One region of the Brevibacillus sp. genome, then DNA from elsewhere that is predicted to be linked to it. Evidence: riboswitches for the same ligand, from Rfam matches in the RefSeq annotation. Region 1 holds a riboswitch; each other region holds the start of a gene.
What was found. A riboswitch is a leader RNA that binds a small molecule or an ion and turns the genes downstream of it on or off. The one in region 1 is predicted to bind thiamine pyrophosphate.

Region 1 (3,275 bases):
CTCCAGGCGAGCGATTTCAGCGCGCAAACGCAAGGCTTCATTCAATGTCTTGCCACCTCCAGGCGTTTATTGGTACAACTGGCTTCCTTGCTCGCGGAACTCGCGGGCTTTTTCCTGCATGCCTGCCGCGATGGCCGCAGGCTCGTTTTGTTCCTGCTCCTGCGCTTGCTGACGGATGTCGTGCGAGATTTTCATGCTGCAAAATTTCGGGCCGCACATCGAGCAAAAGTGCGCAGACTTGGCTGCTTCCGCAGGCAGTGTCTCATCGTGATATTCGCGGGCGCGCTCAGGATCGAGAGACAGGTTGAATTGATCGTTCCAGCGAAATTCGAAGCGGGCTTTGGACAGCGCGTCGTCACGCTGTTTGGCTCGCGGATGTCCTTTGGCCAGGTCGGCTGCATGAGCGGCGATTTTATAGGCGATCAGGCCGTTGCGCACATCTTCCTTGTTCGGCAGTCCCAGGTGCTCTTTGGGTGTCACGTAGCAGAGCATCGCTGTCCCGAACCAGCCAATCATCGCTGCGCCAATCGCAGAGGTAATGTGGTCGTAACCGGGAGCGATATCAGTGGTCAATGGCCCGAGCGTGTAAAAAGGAGCTTCGTGGCACATCTCCAGTTGTTTGTCCATGTTCTCGCGAATCAGGTGCATCGGAACGTGACCAGGCCCTTCAATCATCACCTGCACGTCGTGCTTCCAGGCGATTTTCGTCAGCTCCCCGAGTGTTTCCAGCTCGGCAAACTGCGCTTCGTCATTGGCATCCGCAATCGAGCCGGGGCGCAGACCGTCTCCAAGCGAGACGCTGATGTCGTACGCTTTGAGAATGTGGCAAATTTCTTCAAAGTGGGTGTACAAAAAGTTTTCTTCATGGTGGGCGAGACACCAAGCCGCCAAAATGGAGCCGCCACGCGAGACGATCCCGGTAACGCGTTTTGCCGTCAAAGGAATGTAGCGCAGCAGAACGCCAGCGTGGATGGTGAAGTAATCGACTCCTTGTTCCGCCTGTTCGATCAATGTATCCCGATACACTTCCCAAGTCAGGTCTTCCGCTTTGCCATTGACTTTTTCCAGCGCCTGGTAAATCGGCACGGTACCGATTGGCACGGGGCTGTTGCGGATGATCCATTCACGGGTCGTATGAATGTGCTTTCCGGTCGACAAATCCATGATCGTATCGGCGCCCCAGCGCACGGACCAAATCATTTTCTCCACTTCCTCTTCCATCGAGGAGCTTACGGCCGACGTGCCGATATTGGCGTTGACTTTGACGTGAAAATTCCGCCCGATAATCATCGGCTCCGCTTCCGGATGATTGATGTTGGCCGGAATAATCGCGCGCCCGGCAGCTACTTCGGCTCTGACAAATTCGGGGGTCACTCCTTCGCGAATCGCGATGTATTCCATCTCTGGCGTAATGATCTGCTGGCGGGCGTAGTGAAGCTGGGTGACATTTTTTCCTGGCAAAGCGCGTTTGGGCCGATAGCCTTCGCGCGGAAAAGCTGGCATCGTCACCGCTTTTTCGCTGCTTCTGATTCCGTCGTCAACAAGTTGTGGCTCCCGGCCGACATAGCTTTCCGTATCGCCGCGTTCCTCGATCCACGCTTTGCGCACTAGCGGCAAGCCTTTTTCGATGTCCGCGACATATCCGTCAGCGGTGTATTCGCCGCTCGTGTCGTAGACGCGCAAAGGCGGATTGGGGGTAGGGCCGAACAACCCTTCGCTTGCTTGAAGGGTGATTTCGCGCATCGGCACGCGGATGTCAGGGCGACTGCCGACCTCGTATACTTTGCGGCTTCCGGGAAAAGATGAAATGGATGACATGAAAAAACCTCCTTGGCGTGGTTGCACGAAGCGCGAACCTTGTAGGGAGGCGAAAGAGGCCCGTCGCGAAAAAAACGCCGCATGGGAGCATGCGACGCCAGACGCGAGAGTAGAGAAGCAACGGGTATTTTGCAAAAAGATACACGTCACTTGTCGTGTCATATGGACATTCCTCCGCTGGCATTACCCAGTTCAGGTTCAACGGTCGATGGCACAGTACCATCCTCTCAGCCTGGTGATTTCCAAGCTCCCGTGCTTGTTTGTGGTTGTGATTGCAAGATTAGGATACCGGAGAACGCCAATCGTTGGCAAGAAAAAGTTTCCAACAAAAATTGCCACAGGGCAACACATTTTCCCCCCCTCTATACTCATGAATCGGACTAAAACTGTTTCTGTAGACCCACACGAATCGCGTCTGTTACGATGTAATTCGATCAAAAAGAAACTGCTTTATGACGCTTCGTTCTTGTCTTTTGAGCGAACGGAGTGATTGAGATTTTTGAGGTGATGGAGTGTGGATGTATATTCGGATCTGAAGCAAGGGGAACGGGGCGCGTGGGTCAGTATTATTGCCTATATCTTTTGCTCGGCGTTAAAAATAGGAGTTGCTGTGCTGACGGGATCGGAAGCGTTGATGGCAGATGGCTTGAACAACTCGACAGACGTGGTGGCATCGATTGCGGTCCTGATCGGCCTGCGCATTGCCCGCAAGCCGCCTGACCACGATCACCCGTACGGCCATTTTCGCGCGGAGACGATTTCGGCCTTGGTCGCGTCATTCATCATGCTGTTTGTCGGCTTGCAAGTCGTGACGGAAGCGGTTCCTTCGCTGTTTGATCAAAAAACGACGGCACCGGATTTGCTCGCAGGCTGGACGGCATTGGCGACAGCAGCGATCATGCTGGGCGTGTACCGCTACAACCGTCAGCTCGCTTTGCGAACAAACAGTCAGGCGTTGCTGGCTGCGGCCGCAGACAATCGCTCGGACGCCTTCGTCAGCATCGGGACGTTTGTGGGCGTTGCGGGGGCGCAGTTCCAGCTTTACTGGCTTGACCCGCTGGCTGCGTTGGTAGTCGGAGTCATCATCCTGAAAACAGCGTGGGATATTTTCCGGGAAGCGACCCATCGCTTGACTGACGGCTTTGACGTAGAAGAGTTGGGGGAACTGAAAGAGACGATCTCGTCCATCGCCGGAGTAAAAGATATTAGCGATATTAAAGCGCGTTACCACGGCAGCAGCGTGCTGGTTGACGTCGTGATCCATGTGGAGCCGCACCTTAATGTGGTAGAAAGCCACACCATCACCGAACACATCGAAGAACGCATGAGACGTGTGCACAAAATCAATACCGTTCATATTCATATCGAGCCAGAGCAGCAACTGGTCGAAAAATAAGCAAAAAACCTGTCCGTATCGGGCAGGTTTTTTTGCATGGCGTTACACGGGAGTCGCTTTT
Region 2 (3,275 bases), on a different contig from region 1:
GGTTGTGCTGGAAAATCATCCGATCATCGCCCGTTTTGTGGACGACGAGGAGCTTGCCAGCTTGCCGTTGAAAAAGCAGCCGACCGTGACAGAAAACGTCCGGGTCGTCATCATCCCCGAATACGACTACAATCCATGCGGGGGAACCCATCCGGCGCGCACGGGTGAAGTGGGCGCCATCAAAATCCTCGGCTGGGAGCGACATCGCGGGAACATCCGCCTGGAATTTATTTGCGGTTTGCGCGCTTTGCGGGATTACACGCGCAAGCAGGCGACTGTCCGCGAACTGGCCAAGCTGCTCGTCACGAGCGAGGCCGAGCTGATCGCCCAGGCGGAGCGTGTTTTGTCCGAGCGCGATTCGCTAAAAGCCAAGCTCGCCGAAGTGGAAAAACAATTGCTTGAGGTCGAGGTGCGAAAACAGCTCGCCACGGCTGAGCGGGAGGGTGGCGCGCGCGTGATCGCCCGTGTGTTCCCGGACAAATCAATCCAGCAATTGCAGCAGTTTGCCCAGTTGATGGTCGCGGAAGCTCCAGATGCCGTCTGCCTGCTCGCGGCTGCAACAGACGACAAAACCCAGCTTGTGTTTGCACGCGGGCAAGAAGTCAATGTCGCCGTGAATCAGCTGATCAAAGACACCTTGCCATTGATTGCCGGAAAAGGCGGCGGCAACCCGGCGATGGCCCAAGGCGGCGGACAGTCCGAGCCGCATGCTGACGAAGTAATTGCCCACGCGCGCAAGCTGCTTGCCCAGCTGCTGGCTTAATACGACGCGCAACCATAACGACAATGCAAGGAGGAGTCTATCATGTTCTGGAATCCCGGAGACAAAGTCCGCGTCAAACAGCGGACAGGAGAATACATCGCCGAAGTGCTGGAAATTCACGATACAAAACTTTTGGTCAAAGTGCTGGCGGTGACGAAGTACCCGCAACAGGGCGATCTGCACACTTCCTATGAAGTAGACGTGCCGCTGTTCCACCAGCGTCCAGCGCTTTCTTATCTGGAAAAATTCATGGCCCCGGTGTCGGCAGTGATGCGTTACAACGGCGAGGTGCCCGAGTACAAAGAATCTGTGCGCATCGCCATGGAGAGCGAGATGGACAAGCTGAGAAAAATGGCGGCTTGGGCACAGCGCTGCCTGACGGAACTGGAAGCAATGCACAAGGAAACCTTTACAAACCCGAAATAGAGTGGTACTGTAATACTCGAACGTAAGACAATTGCATAGGTTTACTACCAAACGGGGGCCGAGCGTCGTTGGCTGAGATTGTAACGAGTGTGTTACTGACCGTTGAACCTGACCTGGGTCATGCCAGCGGAGGAAGAGGTATATGAATCGATTTCACTAGGGCGGTCGTTTGCGAGATTTTTCGCAGAGGATGCGCACCAGTTGATGAGATCAACTCAACCATCCCACGGCGGATGGTTTTTTTATTCCATCTGTCCGTTTGGATACGTATACGGCTTCCACCGTTTGACTGGAGTGACTTCCGGCAGGCGAGGGAAGCCGTTTTTTGTCCCTCGGCAAGTGCCACCAAGAAGGAGGAATACAATGGTTGTTGTGCTGAATGGAAAAACAGCAGAGCTTTCGGCCGAAATCAATACGGTTCGCGCTTTGCTCGCTTCGTATTCCCTGCAAGAGAAAATCGTGGTCGTGGAGCGCAACGGAGAAATTATCGACCGCTCCCTGTATGAACAAACGCCGATTGCCGATGGAGACCGCATCGAAATCGTTCATTTTGTCGGAGGAGGATGATCATCATGGATACTTTGAAAATTGGACCTTACGAGTTTCGCTCCCGTTTGTTGCTCGGGACTGGAAAATTCGCAGACTTGGAAACGCAAGGGAAAGCGGTGGAAGTGTCGGAAGCGGAAATTTTGACGTTCGCCATTCGCCGACTGAATTTGGAAAATCCGCAAGAACCGAACTTTTTGGAACAGCTCGATCTGAAAAAATTCACTCTGCTGCCAAATACAGCAGGAGCCTATACAGCCGAGGAAGCGGTGCGCATCGCCCGCCTGGCGAAAGCGTCCGGCTTGTGCGACATGATCAAGGTAGAGGTCATCGGTGACCCGAAAACATTGCTGCCTGATCCGATCGGCACATTGGAAGCGTCGAAAATTTTGGTCGAGGAAGGCTTCATCGTGTTGACTTACACGAACGACGATCCGATTCTCGCCAAGCGCTTGCAGGATGTAGGCGTTCATGCCGTCATGCCAGGAGCGTCGCCGATCGGTTCTGGCCAGGGAATCGTCAACGAAAACAACTTGCGCTTCATCATCGAGGACGCCAAAGTGCCGATCATCGTCGATGCGGGAATCGGTTCTCCGGCAGATTGCGCGAAAGCAATGGAGCTGGGCGCAGACGGTGTCTTGTTGAATACGGCTGTTGCTCTCGCGGACAATCCGGTTTTGATGGCAGAAGCGATGAAGCTGGGCGTAGAAGCGGGACGCAAAGGCTTTTTGGCAGGACGCATCCCGAAAAAACGTTACGCGCAAGCGAGCAGCCCGGTGGAAGGGATGATTGAGTAGCGTGGATCGTCTGACAGAAGCGGTAGAGTCGATCGCCAATCGCAAGGACGAGCTGTTCGCCCTGTTGGCAAAGCTCGTTTCCCAGCCGACCGTCAGTCCGCCCGCGCGAAACAGCGACGAGGCGCAATCCGTCATCGCAAGCCAGCTTGCAGACATGGGCTTTGCGGTGGATCGCTTCCAGGTTTACCCCGGCGACGACAACGTGGTAGGTCGTCTTTCGGGCCGTGATTCGGCGCGGGCAAACAGCCTGATTGTCAATGGGCATATCGATGTGGCCGAGGTTGGAGACGAAACGGGCTGGACGTATCCGCCCTTTTCGCTGACGCTCGGCGCAGACGGTCGCTTGTACGGACGCGGGGTCGCGGACATGAAGGGCGGGCTCGCTGCGAGTTTGTTCGCCATCCAAATGCTTCGCGAGCATGGCGTCGAGCTGGCAGGCGATCTGCTGTTCCAATCCGTGATCGGAGAGGAAGCCGGAGAGGCGGGGACGCTCGTTGCCATTGAACGCGGCTACCAGGCTGACTACGCAGTCGTCGTCGACACGAGCAACCTGCATATGCAAGGGCAGGGCGGCGTCATCACTGGCTGGATTACGATTGAAAGCCCGACTACGTTGCACGACGGCATGCGGGCACAGACGATCCATGCCGGAGGACGAGTGCGCGGAGCTTCTGCGATTGAGAAAATGATGAAGGTAATCTCGGCTCTGCAAGAGCTGGAGCGCGACTGGGCTGTGATGAAAG
Region 3 (3,275 bases), on a different contig from region 1:
CCAATGCACGCGGCTTTGTGAGACAGCATGAATGGGAGCAGCTTGCGCCAGCAATCGGGCAGGCGCATGAAATGTTGCACAAAAGAACGGGTCCAGGCAGAGACTATCTTGGCTGGGTAGATTGGCCGAACAAATACGACCGCGTCGAGTATGAGCGGATTCGCCAGGCGGCGGCACGTATCCAGGCTGACTCAGATGTGCTTTTGGTAATTGGAATCGGAGGTTCATATTTAGGAGCGAAAGCTGTACTGGACGTATTGGGCCACAGCTTTTACAACTTGCTGCCGAAGTCGAAGCGGCGATCGCCGGAAATTTATTTTGTCGGCAACAATATTAGTCCGGTGTATATCTCTCATCTGATGGACGTGTTGGAAGGCAAAGACGTCTCCATCAACGTCATCTCCAAATCGGGCACGACGACAGAGCCTGCTATAGCTTTTCGGCTGTTGCGCAATTGGCTGGAAAACAAGTACGGCCGCGAGCAGGCGAAGAAGCGAATTTACATTACGACGGACAAAGCGCGGGGGGCCTTGAAAAAGCTTGCGGAAGATGAGGGCTACGAGAGCTTTGTCATTCCCGATGACATCGGCGGGCGTTTTTCTGTCCTGACAGCAGTCGGACTATTGCCGATCGCCGTGAGCGGCGCCGATATGGATGCCCTGATGAAAGGAGCGCAAGATGCGAGCGAGCGGTACATGGTCATGGATTTGGCCGAAAATCCGTGCTACCAGTATGCGGCGATTCGCAACGCCCTGTACCGCAAAGGCAAAACGGTGGAGCTTCTGGTCAGCTACGAGCCGCAGTTCCGGTTTTTCGCCGAATGGTGGAAACAGCTTTTCGGGGAGTCGGAAGGCAAGGATGGCAAAGGAATTTTTCCCGCCGCTGCCGAATTTTCCACAGACTTGCATTCCTTGGGGCAGTACATACAGGACGGCATGCGACACTTGTTCGAGACAGTGGTAACCGTAAACAAGCCAGCCATCGATGTCACGGTAGAAGAAGACCCGCTTGATGTGGACGGACTGAACTTTTTGTCCGGCAAGCGGATGGGATTTGTCAATAAAAAGGCTTTCGAAGGGACGGTGCTCGCCCACGTGGATGGCGGCGTGCCGAACCTGCTTGTCGAGATGCCAGAGGCGACGGCGTATCACCTCGGGGCCTTGATCTACTTTTTTGAAAAGGCGTGCGGAATCAGCGGCTATTTATTGGGCGTCAATCCGTTTGACCAGCCCGGGGTGGAGGCGTACAAGGCCAACATGTTCGCTCTTTTGGGCAAACCTGGATTCGAGCAGCAGAAAGCGGAATTGGAGGCAAGATTGCGCGATAACAAGACATATTTGACCGTGGAAGAGACAGCAGCGTACTTGGAGCTTCCGGAAACGTTTATTTTGGAAAAGATTCACCAGGGCAAGATTCGCGCTCTGCACGACGGCTACGAGTACGTCATCAACAAGGAACAGTTCAACCATCATATGGAAGAAATGCGCAAGCTCCGCGAGTTCGAGGAGGCAGCGCGCCATGAGACGGTTCCGGAGAGCTACGATGTAAAAGACGAGGATTGAGCGTATAGCATCTTGTCACTGGCGGCCAGGAGGACTATACTTGGTTGGTGAAATGAATATGTAAAGAAGCAACTTGGGGAGTCCTTCACGCGGGGCTGAGAGGATGGAAGCATACGACCGTCGACCCATTGCACCTGATCCGGATCATGCCGGCGCAGGGATACGGTTGCCGGCGAACAGCGCTTTTTTCTTTGGCTATACGGCGTATGAAGCCCACCTTTTCCTGCTTGGGAACGGGTGGGCTTTTTGTATGTTGCCCTGTTCAACTTGGATCAGGAGAGAGATCACAACAGCGAGGAGAGAAAAACGTGGGCGATTGTCTCATAGTGGGTGGAGGAGTTATCGGTTTAAGTCTGGCGTATGAATTGTCGCGCAGAGGGATGGGCGTCACGTTGGTTGAGCAAGGAGAATGGGGCGGACAGGCGTCCTCGGCAGCAGCGGGCATGCTCGCGCCGTTGAAGGAGTTTACAGCGCCCGGTCCCATGCTCGATTTCGGCATGACGTCGCTGGCTTATTATCCGCAGTGGGCGCAAGAGTTGGAGGAGTTTACCGGGGGCGATGTACAGCTCAGCCTGGAGGGGCTGCTCACAGTCGCGCTCGACGATGGTGAGCAAGCACAGTTGGCAGAGAAATTTCGCTGGCAAAAGGACGCGGGGCATAGCGTGCACTTTTTGACGGAAAGGCAGCAATTGGCGGAGGTGGAGCCGCTGTTGACAGACAAAGCGCAGGCAGCGATTTACTCCCCGTACGAGGGGCACATCAACAATCGCATGTTGCTTCGCGCTTTGGTGACAGCGTGCAAGCTGCAAGGAGTTGTGCTGCATTCCGGCTGTGTCGTGAGCGGCATCGCGGTAAAAGGCGGGAAAGTAGTTGGCGTGGACAGCTCGCTCGGGCCGTTGCGCGCCGCGCATACGGTGATCACTTCGGGAGCGTGGGCAGGTGTCATGCTGGACTTGCTGGGTGTGTCGGTTCCGGTGCGTCCGGTTCGCGGTCAGATTGCCGCTGTTTCCTCTGTCGGCATTCCGCTGCGCACCGTCATTTTTGGCACGACGGGATATGTGACGCCGAAAAAAGACGGCAAAATCGTGCTTGGCGCAACAGAAGACGAGAGCGGCTTTCAGCGCGAAGTGACGATGGCGGGGTTAGCCAGCATCCTGAACGGGGTCATGCCGTACGTTCCGGCCTTGCATTCAGCCGCTTTTCTGGAGGCGTGGGGCGGATTGCGGCCAGCTACGGCGGATGGCAAGCCATTGCTTGGGCCTGTACCTGGATGGGAAGGGCTGTCGATTGCCGGAGGGCACTTCCGCAACGGCATTTTGCTCTCGCCCGCCACAGCGAAGTGGATGGCGGACTATCTGGAAAAAGGAGAGCGGGAGCAGCTCGCCCCGTTTTTGCCTGCGCGCTTCGTAACAGAAGAAAACGTCAGCGCACATAAAATGGGCTAGTCTTGCCTGCAAACCGGAACACCTCCCCATGGGCACATGTATATGGTAATAAAGAGCACCAGAAGGGGAGGAGTTTCCATGCAGGATGAAAAAAACCTGTACCAGGCTGACGTCCAGACGGTCAGTCTGATCAAGGATATGCGCGAAAATGTGCACAACATATGCAAAGAACACGTCGAGAAAAAAGTGCGCATTGAAGCGATAGACGGCCAGATTTTTGAAGGCGTGATCGTGGATTTTGACGATCAGAATGTATACGTTGAAGTGG

Region 2: another riboswitch for thiamine pyrophosphate. It lies ahead of thiS (sulfur carrier protein ThiS); the one in region 1 lies ahead of thiC (phosphomethylpyrimidine synthase ThiC).
Region 3: another riboswitch for thiamine pyrophosphate. It lies ahead of thiO (glycine oxidase ThiO); the one in region 1 lies ahead of thiC (phosphomethylpyrimidine synthase ThiC).

What each region holds. Positions count from the first base shown of each region.
Region 1 covers NZ_DOTK01000034.1:118,520-121,794, forward strand. Annotated here, with positions in the region: gene DEP07_RS08710 (hypothetical protein) at 1-45, opposite strand, end outside; gene thiC (phosphomethylpyrimidine synthase ThiC) at 67-1,818, opposite strand; TPP riboswitch at 1,971-2,082, opposite strand; gene DEP07_RS08720 (cation diffusion facilitator family transporter) at 2,333-3,214, shown strand; gene ku (non-homologous end joining protein Ku) at 3,257-3,275, opposite strand, start outside.
Region 2 covers NZ_DOTK01000060.1:53,558-56,832, forward strand. Annotated here, with positions in the region: gene DEP07_RS18550 (alanyl-tRNA editing protein) at 1-763, shown strand, start outside; gene kapB (sporulation phosphorelay system protein KapB) at 806-1,189, shown strand; TPP riboswitch at 1,231-1,341, shown strand; gene thiS (sulfur carrier protein ThiS) at 1,553-1,756, shown strand; gene DEP07_RS18565 (thiazole synthase) at 1,762-2,532, shown strand; gene DEP07_RS18570 (acetylornithine deacetylase) at 2,525-3,275, shown strand, end outside.
Region 3 covers NZ_DOTK01000066.1:68,305-71,579, reverse strand. Annotated here, with positions in the region: partial or broken gene DEP07_RS20175 (glucose-6-phosphate isomerase) at 1-1,322, shown strand, start outside; gene DEP07_RS27770 (excisionase family DNA-binding protein) at 1,344-1,562, shown strand; TPP riboswitch at 1,627-1,743, shown strand; gene thiO (glycine oxidase ThiO) at 1,871-3,007, shown strand; gene DEP07_RS20165 (hypothetical protein) at 3,086-3,275, shown strand, end outside.